DNA from 2 places in the Paenibacillus guangzhouensis genome. Region 1 is predicted to be linked to the other one. Evidence: riboswitches for the same ligand, from Rfam matches in the RefSeq annotation. Region 1 holds a riboswitch; the other holds the start of a gene.

Region 1 (12,060 bases):
TGTAGACCGGCGTATTGCGTAGTTTGGCCAGCTGTGTATCGATTTGCGCTTGGGCAATCTCGAGCTGACGGAGTTCGTCTTGATAGGCACTTTGAAAAGTGTCTTCCATTTTCAGTTACCTCCTAAGATTTAATGGCCCGTATGAAAGGAGTAAGTAATATATCATAAAGAATGGTAAAAAGCAAAGTTTCGATGGAGACAAGATAATATCAAAATAGATGTTTCCTGTTATTGACAATCGAGTACGGCTGGCATATGATAAAGATGTAAGTAAGTACTTGCATTCAAGGTGGGTAGAAGATATGGCAAATAATCGAAGTACAAGTGATAAGCTGCTCCAGGCAGCGGTAGATCTTATGGCTGAGAAAGGGTATGACGGGACGTCGACCAAAGAGATTGCGCAGGCCGCAGGAGTGAATGAAGTGACGTTATTTCGCCACTTCGGTACGAAGGGGAACCTGCTCGAAGCCGCATTACAGCACAATCATTATGCAGATGAGATGACGAAACTGTTCCATGACGATCTGGTAGGTGACCTGCATGCAGATTTACTCCTTATTAGCCGAACGTACCATAAGATCATGAATCGGAATCGCAAATTAATTGCTATTGCGCAGAAGGGCGGCAGCACACTTCCCGAGGGAGTACAGGTGGAAGCGGACCGACATCCACAGCAGCTCAAGAAATTGTTGACGGAATATCTGATCAAGATGTCTCACGAACAGAAAGCAACAATCACCAATCCGGAAATCCAGGCATTATCCTTCATGTGGATGCATTATGGTGCGTTTAATAGCGTGCTTAGTTCAAATGTGCTGGAGTCGTTTATTGAAGAGAGTACGCGACTATTTACGAAGGCGTTGACGACTTAACCAGTTATTTGATTCATAACTAAGATTCACCTCTAACCGTAGGCCCTAAAGCAATGAATAGGGGCTGTGATAGAGGTTTTCTTATCACTTGTATGAAAGTATGTACTTGCACACATTTATATTAACGAAGGAGTGATTTCAATGAGACCTGATTCACATCAGCAGAAAGGTCCAAAATTAATGCGGTTATTGATGTTTACCGCCATGATTTCTTCGATGAGTGCCGGTATGTTCAATGTCGTTCTTCCTCAGATCAGCCAAGAGTTTCATCTATCGATTGCAGAAGTGAGTTGGTTATCTACGGCCTACTCCCTGATCTATGCGTTTGGAACGGTGACGTACGGCAAGCTGTCCGATCGTTTTCAATTGAAGTCGCTCCTTACGTTCGGGTTAATATTATTTGCCGTCGGATCCCTGATTGGTCTTATCTCACAGACCTTCTGGGTTGCGCTGCTAGGACGATGCCTGCAATCTGCTGGCGCATCAGCGATTCCGGCGCTGGCGATGATGATTCCGATTCGATACTATGCGCCGGAGAAGCGTGGATCTGCCATCGCTATGATGGCGGTTGGACTCGCGCTAGGGAGCGCACTTGCTCCTGTATTCGCTGCAGGCATGACGAGTGTCGCAAGTTGGAGATGGTTGTTCTTCCCGTCACTTCTCGTCCTCGTGCTGCTGCCGTTCTATCGTAGGCATTTAGAATACGAGCCGAAAAATAATGTGACGGCGTTCGATTGGCTTGGCGGCTTGCTGCTCGCATTAACGGTCTCCACCTTACTGTTTGGAATCACGAACCACATCCTCTGGTATCTTGCGTTGAGTGCGGTCGCCTTGATCCTCTTCATCCTACGCATTCGAACGGCACGGGAAGCATTCATTCAACCGCGTTTGTTCCGCAGCTTTAACTATACAACAGCCCTAGTCTTAGGCTTTCTAATCAATTGTATCGGCATGGCGTTATACTTCTTGACTCCGATCTTGCTCTCAGACGTTTATCATTTGGAATCCGCGTGGATCGGGTTCGCGATGGTGCCTGCTGCGATTGTCTCCTCCATGCTTGGGAGGAAAGGAGGGAAGTTGGCAGATAAGAAAGGAAATACGTATTTGTTCACGATCGCTTCCAGCAGTCTAATTTTTTGCTTCATCTTATTATCCATCTTTGTCGGCATATCACCGCTTTGGATTAGCCTGTTCTTAATATTCGGGAATGTAGGGCAATCGTTCATGCTTGTAGCGATGTCCAACTTCGTCTCGACGACATTGCCCAAAGACCAAGCAGGCGTTGGAATGGGATTATTCTCGATGATTGGTTTCATCTCGCAAGGGGTTGCAGCAGGGATGTATAGTATTGTCAGTGCGAGTGGTGCACCGATGAACTGGAATCCGTTGCACCTTGGAATCGACAGTGCACTGTACAGTAATGTATATCTTGTACTCGCCGTACTTTACGTAGGTATTTTAATGTTTTTCCAAATGAAGTTCCGAACAAAGAAACCAAGCGCCGGCCTTGAGCACATGGCCAAACAAACCTAAATAAGGATGGGAGAGGATGAGGAACGATGACGTTATCCGTCAAGCAAGTCATACGTGAGCAATTGTTATCTTGGCCAGACGTCACACAGAAACCCCATCGATTTGGGGGGATCGAATTTCTGTATCAGGGCAAAGAAATAGGGCATCTGCATGGTGAGGATCTGGTTGATATTCTACTGCCGAGATCTTCACGAGATCAGTTCATTGCGGAAGGGCGCGCAGCGCATCATCATCTCTATCCGGATTCGAATTGGATCTCCATCTATATGAAGTCGGCAGAAGATCTTGCGAACGCGGTGGAATTGCTTCGATTCAAATACACGATGATGAGCGTCAAATGAATTCGAGGACATGACAGACGAGGCAGATTATGGTATCTTATTATCATAAGAACAAAAGTTCTCATTTTGGGGAGGCGTTAAGATGGAAATGTTATCACAATCTCACTTTAATCAGGCACAATCCTTTATGAAGTCAGAGGCACGCGCAATTGAGAATGCACTGTATGCGTATGAGTTTGAAGGTGGGAGTGCTTCATCCGTCTTGGAACATTTGTCTCGTTACCAGAATGAGGATGGCGGGTTCCACGGGCTTGAACCGGATATACGTACGCCGGTGTCGTCAGCGATTAGCACTTCAATCGCTTTTCAGATCATAGAGAGACTGAATAGAGAAGGGGAGTACGAGGGCATCTTACGTCATGCCATGCAATACCTCATTCACACCTATCGGAAGGATCGAAAGGGATGGGATATCATTCCGCGGGAAGCGGATGAATCTCCTCGTGCAATCTGGTGGAATTATGGTGGATTCGATGAGACATGGGGGAACCCCAATGCAGAGTTAGCAGGTTACTTGTACAAATACCGTCATCTTGCGCCTAGCGAATTTGTTCAGGAGATCGTGGATGAAGCGCTAGATTACATCCTGAATCGGTCCGAGTGTCAAGAAATGCATGAAATGTTCTGTTATCTTCACCTTGCAGAGCTGCTGCCGGAAGAGCAGGTGCAGCGGATTTCAGATCGCCTCGATCGCTTTGTCGAGAATTGTGTGATTCACCATCCTGAGGAAGGGCAAGGATATGGTGCTTATCCATTGCAAGTGGCAGCATCGCCGAGTGCTAAATATTTCGCACGATATGCAGAAGTCATTCCTGGCGAGCTTGATCGTCTCATTGCATCGCAGGAATCGGATGGATCATGGGGACCGAATTGGGCTTGGGGACGGTTTGAGGAAGAATGGCCCGTTGCAAGGCACGAATGGCAAGGGATTCTGACATTGAACAATCTTCGGGTACTGCGGGCCTATGGGCGGATTCAGGGATTGGACACGAATACGATATAAAGGAAGAAACGAGGTACTATTCGTCTGATTTCTCGGACGAATGGCACCTCGTTTCTATGATGATCGTGTCATTACCCGCAGCTGCAGTTGAGTACAGGCTTGCGAGCGGCTTGCGTCTCATCGAGACGCCGTACGGCCGTATCATACGGTGCATTCAGCAGCAGCTCTGGATTCGTCGCTGCTTCTTCCGCAATTCGAATCATCGTATCGATGAACCCATCCAGTGTTTCTTTGCTCTCTGTCTCCGTCGGTTCGATCATGATGCATTCTTCCACATTCAGCGGGAAGTAGATCGTCGGTGGATGATAGCCGAAGTCGAGCAGGCGTTTGGCAATATCGAGTGTTCGCACGCCATATTCCTTGAAGCTCTTGCCGGACATGACGAATTCATGTTTGCATACACCTGGGTAAGGAATTTCGTAATAAGGTGCTAGGCGATGCATCATATAGTTTGCGTTCAAGACAGCATTCTCCGAGACTTGGCGTAATCCTTCCGGCCCATAGGTACGAATATACGTGTAGGCCCGTACAAGAATGCCGAAGTTGCCGTAATAGGCTTTGACACGACCGATTGATTGCGGGATGTTGTCATCCAAATAATAACTGCCATCCTCGCGCTGACCGACAATCGGCTTCGGGAGGAATGGCGCAAGAATGCCCTTGACTCCGACAGGTCCAGCCCCTGGTCCGCCGCCGCCATGCGGTGTGCTCATCGTCTTATGCAGATTTAAGTGCACGACATCGAACCCCATATCGCCAGGACGCGTAATGCCCATGATAGCATTCGAGTTGGCACCGTCATAATAGAGAAGACCGCCTGCTTCATGAACGATATGAGCGATCTCGACGATTTGCTCCTCGAAGAGTCCTAGCGTATTCGGATTCGTCAACATCAGCGCTGCCGTATCTTGACCCACGACAGAACGCAAGGCATCCAGATCGACATGGCCGCGAGCATTCGATGGGATCGTAATGGTATCGAAGCCGGCGACGGTAGCACTGGCAGGGTTCGTGCCGTGTGACGTATCCGGAACGATTACCTTCGTGCGAACCTCACCTCGAGACTCGTGATACGCTCGAATCATCATGAGTCCCGTCCACTCGCCGTGCGCACCCGCAGCAGGTTGAAGCGTAACCTGATCCATGCCAGTAAGCGCAGCGATATCTTGCTGTAAGGTATACATCATACCAAGCGCTCCCTGGATGCTCGATTCCGGCTGGTATGGATGGATCTTCGCGAACCCAGCGAACCGCGCCACATCTTCATTAATCTTCGGATTGTATTTCATCGTACAGGATCCAAGCGGGTAGAAGCCATTATCAATCCCGAAGTTTCGACGCGACAGGGCGGTGTAATGCCTTATGACATCAACTTCGTAGACTTCTGGGAGTGCCGCTGGTTCCGTACGAAGGTAGGATTCAGGGATCCATTCGGATAAGCTGACTTCCGGAACATCGCATTCAGGTAATGCATAGGCGACACGTCCTGGTTGACTTAGTTCGAAGATTAAAGCTTGATTCTGACTCATAGACATGCCTCCAGACGTGTTACGAATTGATCAATCTCGTCTTTGGTTCTCCGTTCGGTGACGGCAATTAATAAATGCCCCTGTAATTCAGGATAGGCATGGCCTAGATCATATCCGCTTAGATATCCTGATGCGAGCAGTTGCTCATTGATCTGAGCCGGATTCGCCCCGTCCGGCAAGCGGACAACGAATTCATTGAAAAACGGGGAGGTATACGCCACAGCGAGACGTTCAGATTGTCGAATCATATTTGCAGCATAATGTGATTTCTGGATGTTCAAGCGTGCCACATCTTGAATGCCTTGCTTGCCCATCGTGGATAGGTACACTGACGCGCATAGCGCAAGCAGTGCCTGGTTCGAGCAAATGTTGGAGGTCGCTTTTTCTCTGCGAATATGCTGCTCTCTCGCTTGCAGCGTTAAGACGAAGCCGCGCTTGCCATCACGGTCTAATGTCTGCCCAACGATTCGTCCCGGCATCTTGCGCATCAGGGATTCCGTTACAGCGAAGTAACCGCAAGTGGGCCCGCCTAATGACGCCGCAATCCCGAATGGCTGTGCATCTCCAATGACGACATCCGCGCCAAGCTTGCCGGGACTCTCCAGTATGCCGAGCGATAACGGATTCGCGCTAACAACCAGTAATCCTTTGTGCGCATGAATCATCTCGCCAATAGCCTTAATATCCTCGATACAGCCAAAGAAGTTAGGGGATTGAATGAGGACAGCGGCGGTATCCGCACTCATTTGCGATTTGAGCTGTTCAAGATCGGTAACACCATTCTGAAAATCGATTTCTACGATCTCGAGATTAAGACCGCGCGCAGATGTCTGCAGGATTTGACGTGCTTCAGGATGCACCGTACGCGAGACGATGAGCTGCTTCCGTCTCGTTGCGCCAGCAGCTAGCGAACCAGCTTCTGCAAGAGCGGTTGCCCCGTCATACATACTAGCATTGGCGACTGCCATACCTGTTAGTTCACAGATATAGGATTGAAATTCGAAGATCGCTTGCAGTTCACCCTGACTGATCTCAGGTTGATAGGGTGTATAGGCGGTATAGAATTCAGAGCGGGAAATGACATGATTTATGACAACGGGGACGTGATGATCATAGATCCCTGCCCCTAAGAAGCTTGTATATCGATCAAAATCAGCATTCTGATCGGACAATTGTTTCATATGGCGAAGGAGAGATATTTCATCCAGTGCTTCTGAGATGGGGAGTGTGCCTTGATAGCGCACTTCTGCAGGGATGTCTTGGAATAACTGATCCATGGAATCCATCCCGATTACTTTGAGCATTTCGGCTTGATCTTGTGGCGTCATAGGCAGATAGCGATGTTTCATTTTGATTTCATGCCTCCCGTTGAACGTGTTGGATTTCGATAGAATGGAGCGGGTACAATTTTGGCGCGAAGTATTTTGCCGCGTATTTCCACTTCGACTTCGGTATCCACAGCCGCATATTTTGTATCTATCAATGCAAGTCCAAGATTACGTTTGAGCGTAGGGGATTGTGTCCCCGTCGTTACTTCGCCGATTCGGACGCCATCTGCATAGACGGGATAATGGGATCTTGGGATACCGCGATCGATCAGCTCAATGCCAACAAGTCTGCGAGGGACGCCTGTCTGCTTCTGATATGCGAGTGCTTCCTGTCCAATAAAATCTCCTTTGTCAAGCTTCACGAACATCCCTAGACCAGCTTCGAGAGGGGTAATATTAGCTGTTAATTCTTGGCCGTAGAGCGGCAATTTGGCTTCGAATCGAAGTGTATCCCGCGCGCCAAGACCTGCAGGCACTAGCCCCAACCCTTCACCAAGTTCTAGCAGCTCTGTCCATACAGCCGGAGCATCCGACGCACGTAAATATAATTCGAACCCATCTTCACCGGTATATCCTGTACGTGAGATTAGCGTCTGTACGCCGCAGACAGACGTATCGTGGATGAATTCGAATCCGGCTATTTCCGCAAGTGGTGCATCTGTTGCTTGCTGCAAGATTTTTTCAGCCAAAGGACCTTGGATCGCGAGGAGAGCCGTCTGATCGGATACATTCTCCATTTGCACATGACTTGGCTGATGTAATGTGAGCCAATCCCAATCTTTATCGATATTCGAGGCATTCACGACGAGCATGTAATGCTCAGCCGAGATGCGATATACCAACAGATCATCGACGACGCCGCCATTTGAATAACACATGCAGGTATATTGTGCTTGACCATCATGGAGCTTGGTGACATCGTTTGTCGTCATACGCCCGAGGAAGGCTTCTGCACCTTCGCCCGTGACGATGAACTCACCCATATGCGAGACATCGAACAAACCAGCTTGTTGTCGTACGGCTTCGTGTTCTTTCTGAATGCCAAGAAATTGGACGGGCAGTTCCCATCCGCCGAAATCAATACAACGGACACCGGCATGGCTTGCGTAGAGTGGATAAAGTGGCGTTCTGCGAAGCTGAGTCATGCATTCACCTCATCTGATTGGATTGTGTAGCGTTCACATGATAACAACAAAAAAAGACAGGCAAAAGAAACGTTAGATGCCCGGTAGGCATCCCATTTCCTTCGCTCTGTCCTTTGTACCTGAGAGTTACCTTATGGACCGATTGTCCGATAAGTTTCCCCTTGGGTGATTCGATTAGCATGACGCTTCGAATGCTCTCCAGAGGTGCGTCCGGTAAAGGTCCTTTTGCCTGAGAGATTCACCTGTGCAGGCTTACTCCTTCGGCGTTACCTAGGTTCGGTAATCTCTCCCGTTACCCTCATCCGCGATTAATTATTCCATTACTCCATTAATACTCGACCGTTCACTACATTGTCAATCAATTTTTTTGGTAATGAAAATAATTTAATACCGGATATTGACAGCCTTGTGATCGTTGTTCTACGCTAATAGGGAATTAGACCTCAGGAGCTAAGACAAGCGAAAGACATGCAATCCGTTACAGCGACATTTTCAGAAAAGAGGCGTTCACATGAGTGAAGTAAAACCAAACTTGCGTTATAGTGAAGAGCATGAATGGGCTGAAGTGATCTCGGAGAATACAATCCGAATTGGCATATCGGATCATGCGCAGCATCAGCTTGGGGATATTGTATTCATTGAATTTCCCGAAGTCGGTTATGAAGTGACAGCCGGTGACAGTATGGGGTCGATCGAATCGGTCAAGACGGTCTCGGAATTGTACAGCCCTGTTACTGGGAAAGTCATTCGCGTCAACACGCAGCTCGAGACGGAGCCTGAACTCGTGAATAATGAGCCTTATGCAGGCGGCTGGCTTGTTGAGGTGGAGGTCGACGGAACGGCGGACGATGCGGTACAACTTCTGTTAACCGCAGATGCTTACAGTGAATTAACCAAAGATTAATTGGTAATCCATAACGTTGTGATGCGAAGAGTTGATTCGCGGTGATTGAGCGGCGGACAGCTCTTTTTGTCATGTCTGCAGCCGATTGAACAGCAGGTTCAGCTGACGGATTTGTATACCTTATACAGAAAAAGACGACACTGACTACGAGTGATACGAAGATTCAAGGGTTTAGGTTGGTGTGTTTCGTTATGCCTTGCTCCCATGTACGGGTCAAGATGTGACTTATCTGTGTCGACGATTGGCGCATATGCCATAGGATGATGGTGCTCATCTTCATTGACACTTCAACACGAACATGATAATTTTAGATTATCTAATTGTTGAAAATCAAAAATAATTTTGATGAGAGTGTTTGGGGAGGAACTATGGAGTCATATCTAGAACGATTTCAGAGAGCAATGGATCTCGTACACAAGAAAGTCAATAGCGAAGTGATTGAGAAGCTGCCTGCGGGAATAACACCGCCTCAAATCATGATGCTGTTTCGTTTGTACAAACTAGGATTGTGCAAACTATCACAGCTTGCGGAATGCTTGGAAGTGAAGCCAAGCTCCATCACGGTGATGATCGATCGATTGGAGAAAAGCGGCTATGTCGCTCGTCAATCGGATCCGAATGACCGGCGCATTGTGCTCGTCCAGTTGACTGACAAAGGACATGAAGTCCTCAAAGAGACTGGAAAACTGCGTGATCAAGCGCTTGAACCGTTAGTAGCGGACCTCACCAAGACAGAATTGGTTGCGCTCGTCGAGACATTTGAGAAAATCACCTCAAAGTTCACAGAACAGGACAAAGCGTAGCGCATCATGGATATCAAATGGAATAGAAGGGCGGGCCAGACAATTTGAGTATATGGAGCTCCGTTTATTCATTCCTTTCAATATTGAATATGGTCTTAGCGATTGCGGTCATTTTCATTGAGAGGCGTAATGTAGGAAATACGTGGGCTTGGCTGATGGTCCTGTTATTTCTCCCGGGGATCGGATTTATTCTATATCTCCTGTTCGGTCAGAACATTAGCAAACGCAAAATATATAAGATTCCCAAAGAGCAACATGAAAATATGAATCAGATGGTTCGGGCTCAGCAGCAATTTTTCAGGGAAGGTCAGATTCATTTCCAAGATGGGGCCAATACGGATTACCAGGACATGATCTATATGAACCTATCGACGGCTAAATCGATATTAACCCAGGATAATGACATCACGATCTATACGGATGGTCATGAGAAATTCGATGCGCTCATCGAATCGATCTTACAGGCGAAGCATCACGTTCATCTTATGTATTACATCGTACGGGATGATCATCTCGGCCGTCGTCTGATTGACGCGCTAACGCTCAAAGCACGCGAGAATGTAAATGTTCGATTTTTATATGATGATATTGGTAGCGCGGGATTATCTCGGCAGTTCTTCAAGCCGCTGATTGATGCTGGTGGACAAGTCGCGGCCTTCTTCCCGTCGAGGATCCCTTATGTGAATTTTCGCTTGAACTATCGGAATCATCGGAAGCTTGCGATCATCGATGGCACGGTCGGATTCATTGGCGGATTTAATGTAGGGGATGAATATCTCGGACTCGATAAGCGTTACGGTTATTGGCGAGATACCCACTTGAAGATGAATGGCAGCAGTGTGTTCCAGATGCAAGCACAGTTCATTCTAGACTGGGATTTGGCCTCAACGCAGCAATTGAGGGAGATGGAACAATATTTCGTGCCTGTAGAACGGACGGGCCGCGATGCCGTTCAGATTGTATCCAGTGGGCCGAACAGTACCCAAGAGCAGATTAAGAACGCGTGCATTAAGCTTATTAATTCTGCGAAAGAAACGTTATATTTGCAATCGCCATATTTTGTTCCGGATGAGACGATGCAGAATGCACTTCGGATGGCCGTCTTGTCTGGCGTCGATGTGCGTATCATGATTCCAGCGGTGCCAGATCATAAAATCGTCCATCTTGCAACCTATTCCTATCTGGGAGAGCTCCTCCGAATTGGAGCGAAATGTTATCTCTATCAGAAAGGTTTCTTGCATGCCAAGACGATGGTCGCCGATGGCAAAGTCGCTACGGTTGGTACGGCGAATATGGATATTCGGAGTTTTAAGCTCAACTTCGAGGTCAACGCGTTTTTGTATGGGGGAGAGACGCCTTCCAAGCTGCACGCCATTTTCGAAGAGGATATGAAGGATGCCGTTCGCTTAACGCGTGAGATGTACGAAGCGCGGCCGCGTATGCATAAGATTGGAGAATCGCTGACGCGATTAATCTCCCCAATCCTATAGTGCATCTACGTTTCATTAATCGAATCGAATATCAGATCATAAGAAACGTGTATCGGCCTATATGAGGCTGGTAGACGTTTCTTTTCATTTCATCAAAACAGGAGATATTAAGCCAAGCTCAACAAGACCGTGATAAATACCGTCATCTTCACATGAAGCGGTGATCATATCTGCAACGGCTTTTGTCTCTGGAAGCGCATTGCCCATCGCAACGCCCGTTCCGACGAGGGAGAGCATCTCCAGATCGTTGTTGTTGTCACCGAAGGCATAGCTGTCACTGAGGCTGAAACGGCCGTGTTCTAACATTTTGGAAATGCCGATCGCTTTGGAGCAGCCTTTGGGAAGAATATCTAATGCATACGTGTGCCAAGGTAAAAATGTAAAGTGTGGAAAGCGGTCGATATAATGGCTGAGCTTCTCTTCCTCGCAAAATACGATGGCTTGATAAATCGGCGCACGAAGATGGAAGGTCGGATCAACGGCAGGATACGTGATCTTCGTATCTCCGAAGGATTCTCGGATATAGGGATGATTCGCCTCACTCGATTTGAAATCGTCATGACTGACATAAGCATAGGGACTGTTATTGCGCTGCATTTCGGATTGAAGCTGGATCAGCTCTTCTTGTGGTATCGGGTTATCATAAATAACTTGTCCTTCGAAAACGACATATTGCCCGTTCATCGCGACATAAGAGTCAATGCCCAGCGTTTGCCGAATATCTTCGAACAATATTGGCGTTCTGCCTGTCGCAATCGCTGTATATACGCCTTGCTGCTGTAATTCACGGATGGCGATGCGGGTTGATGCTAGAATTTCTTTTTGCTCATTCAACAATGTACCGTCAATATCGAAGAATACGATAGGTCTTCCCATGATGGCATTCCTCCTCTATGATGATAAAAGAATTGTGCGGCCATGACGCCCGATGAAGGTAACGCTGGCCGCATGTGATGACTGCTCTTGGTGTTACAAATTCATGATAATTTATGAAAAGCTTTTCAGGTCAATAGCCATTTTTCAGAAAAGGTGGTGAAGATATTTCATGGCGAATATTAAGGAAATTGCGAAGCTAGCTGGCGTATCGATCGCAACGGTATCGCGCGTGCTCA
Region 2 (12,060 bases), 2.7 Mb from region 1:
ATCTGTACTTAACATCACCTTCAACACGATCGCCCAGTGGGAAAAATTATCGTAATGCGTCAATGAGGTCTGGAACAGCACCAGCAGAAAGATAAAGCTTCCTACCAGGAAAGTAACTAGAAATATAGAAAACGAAAAGCGGAATTTAGCCCCTTGGCGCAGCCAGCGGACCACGAGTCCAACGTACGCCAGCAGGCCTAGAATCAACACAACAAGACTAACTACATAGAGCTGCCCTGCCAGACCACCCACAAAAACAATGCAGGCAATCGATGAAAATACGAATACAGGGATGAACTCCCATGGTAATGTTAGTGTTTTTCGAACAAACAGCATGTAACCCAGACAGGAAAGCACCAATAGGACCCCCATCAACAGTTGAAACAAAATCAGCATTTCTATCTCTCCTCATCCTCTTAAGCGCTCTCGGAACGTGGATGGAGCAAATCATCCAGCATCTGATCGACAAGCCCGCGATCCACTATATCGCCGATATTCTCAACCGAGAGGAGCACCTCTTGATGACCGGCCGTCGTTTTACCCGTATGCCGCACAATGACTTCAATATCGCTTCGGGTATAGAAGGTCACCACAGCCCCTACTGGAATATCGCCCTGGAATCCGGAGGCGGAAAAGTAAAGGTAATTAAAACTGCGCAGCGTACATCCAGCACCATTCGTCATAACGATTGGACACTGAAGCGGAATCCGCGGCATTTTTCGTTTATCCAGAAGCGGTTGAACAATGCGCCTTTTCACGTTACGGACCATATCGTCATAAGCCGTATCCCATAGATTCATCTGCTCAGGCAAAGAGTGTTTCCGGTCATAAATGATCTGCATGTATTGGCGTTTGTTCGTCTCATCGACCGGCTGAACCGTTGCCGAATAGCGCCAGCCATCCCCATCCTTTTTCACATAGACGATGACGGCATCCAGACTCGCTTCATAGCGCTCGCTCTTCACGACGAGTGAGATCGTCGTCTGGGGCGGCAAGTAGACGGGATGTTCGACATATATGGCAATGCCATGCTCCGACACATCGACGGTCCTGGCCTGATAGCGCAGGTTGCCCGCTTTGTAGTGGATCGTGACATCCTCTTGCGCCCGAATTCGCTCTGTCTCCCGATAAGCGCGGCGGCCGATCATGAAGAACAAGGCATAACAGAGTGCAATCATATTATGAACCAGCCAAAACACGATAATGCTGCTGTAGAAGAGAGCCAAGCCGTACTTGCCGTGCACGAACCGGACGATTGCCGCAACCGAAAGAAGCAGCAGGAAAATGTGCGGAAGTGCATACAACAAGGAAGTCATCCACTTCGGTCCGGCGCCCTTCTTCTTGTTCGTCACCTTGAACTTCCTCTCATGGATGTGCAAGGTTTCAAGCAGAACTGGCCATATCAGATATGGCATGAAAATCGTATCGATGACTTGACTCCAGCGCTGATTGCGAATATTGCTGGACAGATAACGCATCGACATACTGTAGCAAAAGTAAGACGGAAGCCAAAATACGAGAATTTCCAAAAAGCTCGTGTTTACAATTTGGAAGTCGAACAGCGCAAACAAAATGGGTGCCATGATGAAAATCAACCGGTTAAAAAAAGACCACCAATACAAGAAGCTGCTCATATAGGTAACTCTTGTCCAAAAGGGCAGCTTGCCGGAAGTAACAGCACGGGTATTCTGCAAACTTTGAAGAATGCCTCTCGCCCAGCGGATGCGCTGCTTAATCATGCTCGGAATTGTTGTCGTGGTCAGCCCTGCAGCCTGAACTTCCTGGGTTGCATACGTAATATAGCCTGCTTGCTGCAAGCGGATGCTGGTCTCAAAATCCTCGGTGATCGTCTTCAGCGGGAAACCGCCGATTTCCTCCATCGCTTTTCGGGAAATGACCGTGTTGCTCCCGGTATAGGCCACCGCATTGGAGGCATTACGCAAAATATTAACCTCTCTGGAGAAGAAATCCTGTTCGTTCGGAATGCCCTGTTCCGCATAAAGATTAAATTGGAATAAATCCGGATTGTAGAAGCTCTGCGGGGTCTGAACCAGCCCGAGCTTGAATTTGTCATCGAGCTCATCTTCTCTTCGAAGCCGCCATTCCCCTTTGTCCTGGGTAAACTGCGAGAGCAGGAAATATGGAACGGTCTTCATCAGGAAGGTATGCTGCGGAATCATGTCCGCATCAAAAGTCGCAATAAGCGGGGAGGAGGTTTTGCTTAATGCATGATTCAAATTGCCGGATTTAGCCTCCTTGTTCCCAGGAAAACCAAGATACCCGACACCAAACTGTCTGGCCAGCTCTTCAACCTCAGGCCGACCACCATCGTCACACAAATAAATATGAACCTTCTGCTTGTCCGGATAATCCATGAATGTACAGGCATTAACGGTTTTATACAGCAGATCGACCGGCTCATTGTGCGTGGCAATGAACACATCGACATCCGGATAATGCTCCGGTGGGATGATTGGGAAGTCGAGCTGTGTGCGTTCCTTTTGCATTTTCTGAAAAAACAATTCAAAGGTCGTCAGCACCGTTACCGTCTCCGCTACAATCAGCAGAATGCCGAATACCATGTTCAAGAACCCTTGATCCCATGGTAACGTAAAAAAGATACGCCATAACAAATAGATGGACATCAGGATCATCGTGACGACAAACCAAATATGCTGCCGTTTTTCATTTTGCACTATCGTCGCTGCCTCCTTGCAGCAAATACCCACCGCCGCTGCGCCTGAAAGCTTAGCAGGAACAACACGGCATCACAGACGAGTTTTGCTATTTTCTCATTCATAAATATCATCGTATGGAACAAATAGACCCCGGTGCTGGAAAGCAAGATCACGATTACGCACAAAGTCAAATACCTCCATAAACTCCCCTGGCTATCCTCCTTGCGGAATACAAAATGCTTATTCAGCAAATAGTTGACCATAATGGAGATGACTCTTGCGATCACCGTCGCGAGTAGGATCCTGATATAGTCCTGTTCACCCAGCATGGGCCGCAATATGTCGATCAGTAGCCATGCGATCCCTAAATCGACGACAGAGCTTGCAATCGAAGAGGAAATAAACCGCACGAAATTGGAGAACAGAACACGCATCACCCGAGCGCTGTCCTGAATCGCTTTAAAATGCGTCCCCGCATTGCCATTTTCATAAATGACTTGAATCGGCAGCGTATGAATCGGTATGCCGGACTGAATACAAGAGATGAGCATCTGCAGCTCGTATTCAAATCGGGTCCCGCGAATATTTTGCATAAATGCGAGCAGCGAAGGGCCGAAAGCCCGAAGTCCTGTCTGCGTATCGGATAACTTCTTGCCATACAACATCGCAAAAATAAAGGAAGTAACCCGATTGCCCAGCAATGACTTCGGCGGTATCCCTCCCTCGCTGAAGTTCCTTACCCCAAGAACCAGCGCGTCAGGATGACGCTTCGCTTCTTCCGCAAGCCGGTATACATCCTCTGCTGCGTGCTGTCCATCTGAATCGGCCGTTACAACGCAGGCAACCTCATCGAACTGCTGTTCAATATACTGAAAGCCCGTCTTGAGCGCAGCGCCCTTCCCCTGATTCTCCGTATGCCGCAGCAGAACACAACCGCTCTCGCGAAGCTGACCAAAAATCCACTGGTACGCATCGCCGGAACCGTCGTCCACAATAACAATATGGATCAAACCATAATCTCGCAATTGCTGTACATAGGTCAATAGTCTCTCATCTGGCTCAAGCGATGGGATAAGGATAATCGTTTCGCCGTTTTTTCTCTCCATAACCATCCTGAAAAATCCCCAATTCTCTACATTTTTTTGCATTTTCTCCTATTTATAGTGAGTATATCACCAAAAAAGTAGACAGTAAACGAACAATCCGACTCAAAAATAGTATAAAAGCACTATTTCGACAATGAATTAAAACATTAATAGTAATAATAGCAAAAAGGCACCCGACTCCACATCGGGCACCTTTACCAAATTAGGGTGTGATAATTTTTGCCTATACCCTGTTACGCTGTTCCTTCCTTCTTCTGCTCGCATACAAAGTAAATAATAGAACAAACCATATTGGCGTCAATAATAAGGCCGGGCGCGTCTCTTCAGCATACAGCATAATCATGAGAACGATGGCAAACAACGTTAGGACAACATAATTTATAAATGGCGTCAACGGTGCCTTAAATTTCGATTTAGCCTGTAATTCCGGCTGTGTTTTTTTATACCGCAAATGACAAATTAGAATGACACCCCATACCCAGATAAAACAAATGGCACTAATGGTTGTCACGATGCCAAAAGCTTGCTCCGGAATAAGCTTACTCAGAAGAGCTCCCACCGATAGGACAAGCGTAGATATGAATAACGCGTTGCTGGGTACATGATTTTTATTAAGTTTGGCAAAGCCGGTTGGAGCCTGGTTATTCTTGCCCAAATTATATAAGATCCGACTTGTTGAGAACATCCCGCTGTTGCAAGCTGAGGCGGCTGACGTTAGTACGACAAAGTTAATAATTCCTGCGGCAATAGGAATGCCGACCAAAGCAAACGTTTTGACAAAGGGACTTTCGGATGGAGTGAGTTCCGTCCATGGGTTAATGCATAATAGGATGATCAATGCTCCGACGTAGAAGAATAGAATTCTTAACGGAATTTTATTAATCGCCGACGGGATATTTTTCTCCGGATTAGATGTCTCCGCTGCAGATACACCCACTAACTCCACACCGACATAGGCAAACACAACCATTTGGAATGAAAGTAAGAACCCCGAAACGCCGTTTGGAAACCATCCCCCGTGCTCCCAAATATTCTTGACACTCACCGTTCCTGCATCTGTTTGGAATCCGATGACCAGCAAAACAACGCCAATCGCAATCAGCGCCAGAATAGTCACGACCTTGATTAGAGCAAACCAAAATTCCAATTCCCCGAAACTTTTAACCGTTAATAGATTGAGTGATAATAAAATGATTAAACAGATGACTGCAGGGATCCACTGCGGGATATCAAACCAATATTTCACGTATACCCCGACAGCAATCACATCGGCCATGGCCGTCATGATCCAACAGAACCAATAGGTCCACCCAGTTACGAACGCGGCCCGTGGTCCAAGATAGTCTTCAGCAATGTCTGTAAAAGATTGATACCCGGCCTTCGACAATAATAGCTCTCCTAGCGCCCTCATCACGAAAAAAATGGCAATACCCACGATAAAATAAGCAAAGATAATGGATGGCCCCGCCAGTTGTATTGCTTTGCCTGATCCTAAAAATAACCCAGTACCAATGGTGCCGCCAATGGCAATAAGTTGAACATGCCGATTCTCTAACCCTCTCTTCAATTCCTGTTGTCCCATAGCATATTCCCCCTTATTTACGCATAAAAAAAGAGATTGGATGCGCTCCAATCTCTTGATCAAAAGAATAATAAATAAGACTTGTTATACCTATTCCAATATAACAAATTAGATATTTAATACTCTTCTGTCCTTTTGCCTGAGATTGTGAACCCTTCGGCGCCGTGGAATTCCACGGTCTCTCCAGAAGCTGCTCCTGCTATAGTACGACCCATAGCAATCATAGCTTGCTTACTATTTTATTTGACTTTCAACGGATATAAATATTTTCTAATACTAATCACGTTCTAATATTTTGTCAACGTCATAAATAAAAACTCCCGTTTCTAGAGGCTTGGCTATTCCATTTAAATCGATGAAATGTCTTATGTTCAAACCCCACCAACATTAGAAAGCAAATTTCTGAGCAGGTTCACCGTATCAACTTTAGAGTAAAATTAAAAAGCACCCAAATGGGTGCTTTTCACGTCAATACTGGTCTATTTTATTTGAACGCGACGAACGTTAAGTTCTTTCCTTTTAAGTATTTTATAATATCTGGAAGTGCCTTTAATGTGTTCTTGTTCTCGTGCAGTACATATACGCCCCCAGCAGCTTCACTCTGATGAAAGAATCGAATGATGTCCTCTGGCTTCTTCTCATTCCAGTCCTCCGGATCTCGATTCCACAGGAGGGTCTTCATATTCAACTTCTTAGCCTCGGAGACAAGTTCATCGTTAACCGCACCGTATGGCGGGCGGAACAAAGTAACGGCAGTATTCGTCAGGGATTCCAAAGCGCTGTTTGTCTTCGACAAATTTTTACTCTGATCCTGAGAGGTAGCTCTCGGAAGTACACTGTGATCCCAGGAATGATTCCCAATTGACATTCCATGCTCGTTCGCATAAGTTACGGCATCTGGATTGCGTTCCACATTCTGCCCTACGAATAGAAATGTCGCCGTTACCTTCTCTTCCGTTAGAATGTCCACGATTTGCTCCGTGAGCGCGGAGGGTCCATCATCGAAGGTTAAGGCGACATATTTCTTTGGCACCCCAAAGAGCTTCTTATTCTCATCGATGTCGATGACTTCAAAGTCTGCCTGCGTCTGATTGATGTTAGGCTGATCCGAGACTTGGGATAGGGCGGATTGTTCTGATCCAACAGCCACATTTGAAACTCCGGTCTTATCCAAATCACTTATGAATGCGCGAACAATCGGTGCTTGAAAGTCATCCGTTGTTACCTCTGCATTCACTACGCCGATTGGCCCGCTAAATATACGTACGAAATCATCTTTGCCCTTCGAAGCGATAGATAGAACAGTCAGCAAGCCGAATATGACCAGGATTAGAATGGATATCCTTGGCACGCGTGCAGAGAATTGCCGCAGGAATTGTGCTCGGTACTGAGCGAATTTCTCTACTCCGCCTTCCTGCCCTCCCTCGTCTATTAGAACGGGTGGAAAATCCCTGATCTGCTTTATTCGATCTATATATGCTTCGCTGCATGCAAAATACAGCATATCTCGGGAAACATCTGTGGTTCTGATTATGGCACTATAAAAGGTATTTCGGTAAGGATCCCACTTGGAATAGGGAGAGAGTCGAATCCTGTCTCCATTCAATGGATTCAACGCTTCAAGCCCAAGAAATGTAAAGTCATCTATTTCGATTACGTATGCAGCTTGTCTATCCTCTTGGGTAACGATAACCTTGATTTGGTTTACACCATCGGAGGTCTTCCCAAGCGACAGCAGCTCCATTACCTGCGTGCTGTATGTCTCCATCCCCATCTTCGTCCTTCTCTTCCGATCAGACATGACTTAATCGATTGAAGCTTCCTCTGTTGTTCCCACATTCGATGCAAATGGAGATGTCAGTCGGTTAGTAAAGTCAGTTACAATATTAAGGAGATGCGTCTTCTCCTGGCGAAGAGCATCGGTTTTCTGTTTCATTTGAGCGAGCTCCGCTTCAAGTCTTGCATGCTTCTCCTCAAGTTCGCTGATTCTCTTATTCTTATCGGCAGTCGTCTCGTTGTGCTTCTGAAGTAAGCCAGCATAGTTCTGGCGTTCAAGCTCAATTACGCCTTTAAGCTCCTCGTTCTCACCAGACAAAGTGGAATGAAGCTCCCGATAGTCTTCCATCATCTGGTCGACCTTCAGATTCTTATCGGTCAGTCTCCGCTCCAGCTCCAGAATACTCTTCTCGCGTTCCTCGATGACCTTGCCCAAGTTCTTCAAGTCTCTGTTCAAACGATCATTTTGTCCGTTCGCGTGGCTTAGTCGATCTTGCATATCGTTATGACTCATTTCGACATGCTGCTTGGCCTTAATCATCTGCTCTACGGCGAATACCAGATCAAGCGAGCTTTTGTCCATATGGCCCTTATTGTTTAAAATAGAGCCTGAAGGCTCTTCATTCACCCCGGAATCAGCCGAATTTATCGACACTTCCATTTGTGGTTCTTCCAAGTCCCTCCTTATGCCGAGGTCCTCTCGCGATTGCTGCTGCTCAAGATTACTCTTCTTCTTTTGGAACGGAGAAAACATAGATGAAATCACCTTTTCTGAGAAAATGTTGAAAAATGTTGAATTATGTATTCTCTCATTATAGTTGAATTTCCAATTTAATAATCAGGGCTAAAGCACTAATTTACTTGACAGAAGATAGGCTAATGGTAGGGCGGTGTGGGGGTATCAGCACTATTTCACTAGATCCGATGAAATCTGGGAGTTTAACAATAAAATAGAGACTGCGGGCATACTACGCCCGGTCTCTACTTAGCTTTAGAGGTATTTAAATAGAACGAATATTCGGAATAGAACAACATATGATCCCAGCGTAGATGCCACAGACCACAACGGTTGGATTCCTATTTATTTACGCTTTTTGCTTACCTTAATATTGTCCTTTAATGACAAAAAACGAACCCCGAATCGTCCCGGCTAGTTTCGACTTCTGCCTAGCAAACTTAAACTTCTCTTCTAGCTCCTTTGGTATTTCCATTCCCTCAGACAGCTTAAACCCAACGGCCCGCTTCTTAGGGTCATCAACCGTATACATCACATTGATCGCAAGACCATCCTCATAGAAAACGTAGGCAAATTGGATATTTTCCACTTGAAAACGCGACGTTTCTAGAGGTTTGGCCGCAAACTCAATATTCCGTTCTTCTTTCAAAATGCGGTTCACATAATCAAGGGTATCCTGACTTTCGCTAGCGGGTACAACCGTAAATTCATGCTTGTACTTGGTCATAAAATAACGGGCTTCATTCGCACGCAGACCAGCAAGAGCTTCTACTACAGGGGAAGACTCTAAGCCAACCGTAGACACATTCTTAAAATCAACGATATACGACATTTCCATCTCTCCTTCTCATATTCACAAACGAAAATAAATTCATATTTATCCAAAAATATTTGCCAATCTTCATTCAATTATTTCTTCCTCTTATCTACCAAATATTATACTAAAATGATCCAAAAGAAAATTGCTCTCATAGACTTGTATTAACAATAATCGCTATAAATATTCGCCGTTGTTGCGTTTTTACGATTTTCCGTGTTCAATCCCAGACATCAGAAAAGGAATGGCCGACCGAATAAATGCTTCTGGTGATAATTCCTTACGATTTCTCCTCCACTCTACCGAAGCACCATAAACGCCCCAACTTAAAATGACCGCTGTAATTTTTAGCGATTCATTCTCTTCTGTTGTATGTTGTTTTCGCAGCATGCCATAGAAAATGATTTCAAGTTGTTCCCTGATAATGCGGGCTATAGTCTCATCGTATCCTCTATGACACCGACTGGATAACGCTCTTTGGAAATCCGTTATGGCTACGAAGATATCAATAATCGACGCTTCATTTAGCTCGCTTTTCTCGAAGTCTATGGCATTCAAATTAATCAATAGAACTTCCGATAATACTTTGTCGAGCAAGTCATATATATCTTCAAAATGATAATAGAACGTTGCGCGATTGATCTTAGCCTCTGTTGTAATATCCTTGACGGTAATATCCTTGAATTCTTTATTCCCTGAAAGTTCAATAAAAGAGTCCATGATTAACTTGCGAGTTCGTAAAATGCGGGGGTCTGTCTTCGATTGCGTCATATCATGTCCCTCCAACTTTTTAAACAATTGTATCAATGTGTTGCATAAACAACAAATCGAATGATCTATTGGTGTTCCGATCGATCGATTATGGCTAGAATTTGATTGTAAAGCAACAATCATGGGAGATGAGGATAAACAAATGGCGAACGATAATCATATGATTTGTGATTTAGAGACTGGTGTATGTGGCGTAGCTGGGGAAGAAGAAATGGAGATGATCGATTTTAATCAACCTCAAAAATCCATTGAATTGTATTATGTCACGGATCCTATTTGCTCTCACTGCTGGGCGCTTGAGCCTGTTCTTCGTCGATTTAAAGAGCAGTATGGGCATTATTTTAACTTTCATACGGTAATGGGCGGGTTGCTGGAGAAATGGAGTGATGAGCCTGTCGACCCCCGTAACGGAATATCAGGACCTGCTGATGTCTTCGGCCACTGGAGAGAGGTTGGAGAATATTCGCGCATGCCGATTGACGGTTCATTGATGCTCAACAATCCGGTCCAATCCTCCTTCCCGCCTTCTCGTGTATTCAAAGTGATTCAAAAAAATAATAACGATGCATTAGCCTATGATTACTTAAGACGTTCACGAGAAGCCCTCTTCGTCTTTAATCGGAATATCGCTGAGGAATCCATCATGATAGACATCGTAAATCAGCTTGGGCTCGATGGAGAAGCTATTGTCAGGGATGCCGAGCATCAATCCGGCCAACAATTATTGAACGAAGATTTTAGTCTCGCTAGAAGACTTGGTGTTAGAGGCTTCCCGACGATCGTTATGATCAACGAGGACAATAAAGGATTGAAAATCGTAGGCAGCCGTTCGTTGGAATCCTATGTTGAGGGCCTGCAGCAAACGCTGAATACGGGGAAAATTGAGCCCAAACAACAACCATCCCTTTCGAACTTGCTTGAACAAGAAAAGCTATTATTCTCGAAAGAAATTGAAGTTATGTATGATATTGAAAAGTCGGGAATCAACGCTTTTGTTGAAAAAGAACTGGCACCAAGCAGTTATGAAATGAAGGAACTTCTAGGCGAATTCTATATTACAACCACGAAATAATAATGGAGAAAAGGCCGTCAGATCAACTTCCTGACGGCCACAGCACCTGCGGAACCTATTTGAGCATTTGATACACTTGTTCAACATCCTTGTCCCCGCGGCCAGACAAGTTAACGATAAGAATTTGATCCGGACCCATCGCCTTGGCTAGCTTCTTGGCGTGTGCAACCGCGTGCGCGCTCTCTAGGGCAGGGATGATTCCCTCTGTGCGGGACAGCTCCTGGAAGGCTTCCAGCACTTCCTCATTAGTAACGGTCGCATATTCGGCCCGCCCAGTTACCTTCAGGTGACTATGCTCCGGTCCGATGCCCGGATAGTCGAGCCCCGCAGCGATCGAATAGGTTTTTTGAGGCTGGCCTTCTTCGTCCAACAACACTAAACACTTGAAGCCGTGAATGATGCTTGGGACGCCCTGAGTTAAGGTTGGCGCTTTGTCCGGTTCGACGCCAATCAAGCGAACGCTCGGCTCGTCGATGTAGTGGGCGAATGCGCCAATCGCATTGCTGCCGCCGCCCGCGCATGCCACCACCGCATCCGGCAGCCGGCCTTCCTTCTCTAGAATCTGCTGCTTTGACTCTTCGCTGATGACAGCCTGGAAGTGTTTGACCATCGTCGGGAATGGGTGCGGGCCAACCGCGGATCCGAGCAAATAAAACGTATTTTTATAGTTGCGAACCAGATCGTCTAACGCTTCATCCACCGCATCCTTCAGTCGTCCCTGCCCTTTATGAACCGGAATGACGGTTGCGCCGAGCAGTTCCATCCGGAACACGTTAAGCGCCTGGCGGCGCGTATCTTCCGCTCCCATATAAATGACGCATTCCATATTGAACATGGCGCAAGCCGTTGCCGTAGCAACACCGTGCTGCCCGGCACCCGTCTCGGCGATAATCCGCTTCGCTCCCATCCGCTTCGCGAGCAGAATCTGGCCAATCGCGTTATTAATCTTATGCGCTCCGGTATGATTCAGATCCTCGCGCTTTAAGTAGATCTTGGGACCTCCCCAAGCTGCGGACAGCCGCTCCGCATACGTTAGCGGGCTCTGGCGACCAACATATTCGCGCAGATAATAGCTAAGCTCTTCCTTGAAGTCCGGGTCATCTCGAAACTTGTAAAATTGCTCACTTAAATAATCCAGCACTTCCTGCAATTCCGGTGGAACAAAGCTGCCCCCGAACTCTCCAAAGTACCCCTCTTGCTGCAATTGTTGGTCCATACGTATGCGCCTCCATAACTATAAATTGGTAATGTTTGCATACTATATTACCATGAAATCCAGCTTCTGATGAGTATAAGAGATTCAAAATGCCAGCTATATCTTTTTTACTGGTCGCAACACTGCATAACCATAACCCTCTGGAAAATGTCGTTGGTAGTCCTGTTTGGCCCCTTCATCCCATTCGTATCCCATCCCTTGGGGGTCGAAGTTCCATGCTACCTCTTCAGTTGTCCTCATAACAGCACCATTATCCTTCATGTAATCGAAAGGCGGATGGAAAAAGACCAAATATTCCGATTCCGG

Evidence for each region. Region 1 has a riboswitch for glycine ahead of gcvT (glycine cleavage system aminomethyltransferase GcvT). Riboswitches for the same ligand answer to the same signal wherever they lie in the genome.
Region 2: it holds a riboswitch for glycine, as region 1 does, so the genes downstream of both, GCU39_RS24795 (amino acid permease) here and gcvT (glycine cleavage system aminomethyltransferase GcvT) in region 1, are expected to answer to the same signal.

The regions. Positions count from the first base shown of each region.
Region 1 is NZ_CP045293.1:1,310,679-1,322,738, forward strand. It holds gene GCU39_RS05815 (HelD family protein) at 1-109, opposite strand, end outside; gene GCU39_RS05820 (TetR/AcrR family transcriptional regulator) at 303-872, shown strand; gene GCU39_RS05825 (MFS transporter) at 1,014-2,405, shown strand; gene GCU39_RS05830 (luciferase domain-containing protein) at 2,432-2,746, shown strand; gene GCU39_RS05835 (hypothetical protein) at 2,829-3,749, shown strand; gene gcvPB (aminomethyl-transferring glycine dehydrogenase subunit GcvPB) at 3,821-5,278, opposite strand; gene gcvPA (aminomethyl-transferring glycine dehydrogenase subunit GcvPA) at 5,275-6,627, opposite strand; gene gcvT (glycine cleavage system aminomethyltransferase GcvT) at 6,624-7,751, opposite strand; glycine riboswitch at 7,856-7,955, opposite strand; glycine riboswitch at 7,959-8,053, opposite strand; gene gcvH (glycine cleavage system protein GcvH) at 8,263-8,655, shown strand; gene GCU39_RS05860 (MarR family winged helix-turn-helix transcriptional regulator) at 9,024-9,458, shown strand; gene cls (cardiolipin synthase) at 9,548-10,948, shown strand; gene GCU39_RS05870 (Cof-type HAD-IIB family hydrolase) at 11,033-11,824, opposite strand; gene GCU39_RS05875 (LacI family DNA-binding transcriptional regulator) at 11,994-12,060, shown strand, end outside.
Region 2 is NZ_CP045293.1:5,486,646-5,498,705, reverse strand. It holds gene GCU39_RS24810 (hypothetical protein) at 1-396, opposite strand, end outside; gene GCU39_RS24805 (glycosyltransferase family 2 protein) at 417-2,696, opposite strand; gene GCU39_RS24800 (bifunctional glycosyltransferase family 2/GtrA family protein) at 2,696-3,790, opposite strand; gene GCU39_RS24795 (amino acid permease) at 4,008-5,366, opposite strand; glycine riboswitch at 5,484-5,563, opposite strand; gene GCU39_RS24790 (polysaccharide deacetylase family protein) at 5,851-7,167, opposite strand; gene GCU39_RS24785 (hypothetical protein) at 7,171-7,818, opposite strand; gene GCU39_RS24780 (DUF8821 family protein) at 8,246-8,710, opposite strand; gene GCU39_RS24775 (TetR/AcrR family transcriptional regulator) at 8,900-9,466, opposite strand; gene GCU39_RS24770 (DsbA family protein) at 9,609-10,538, shown strand; gene trpB (tryptophan synthase subunit beta) at 10,594-11,754, opposite strand; gene GCU39_RS24760 (helix-turn-helix domain-containing protein) at 11,851-12,060, opposite strand, start outside.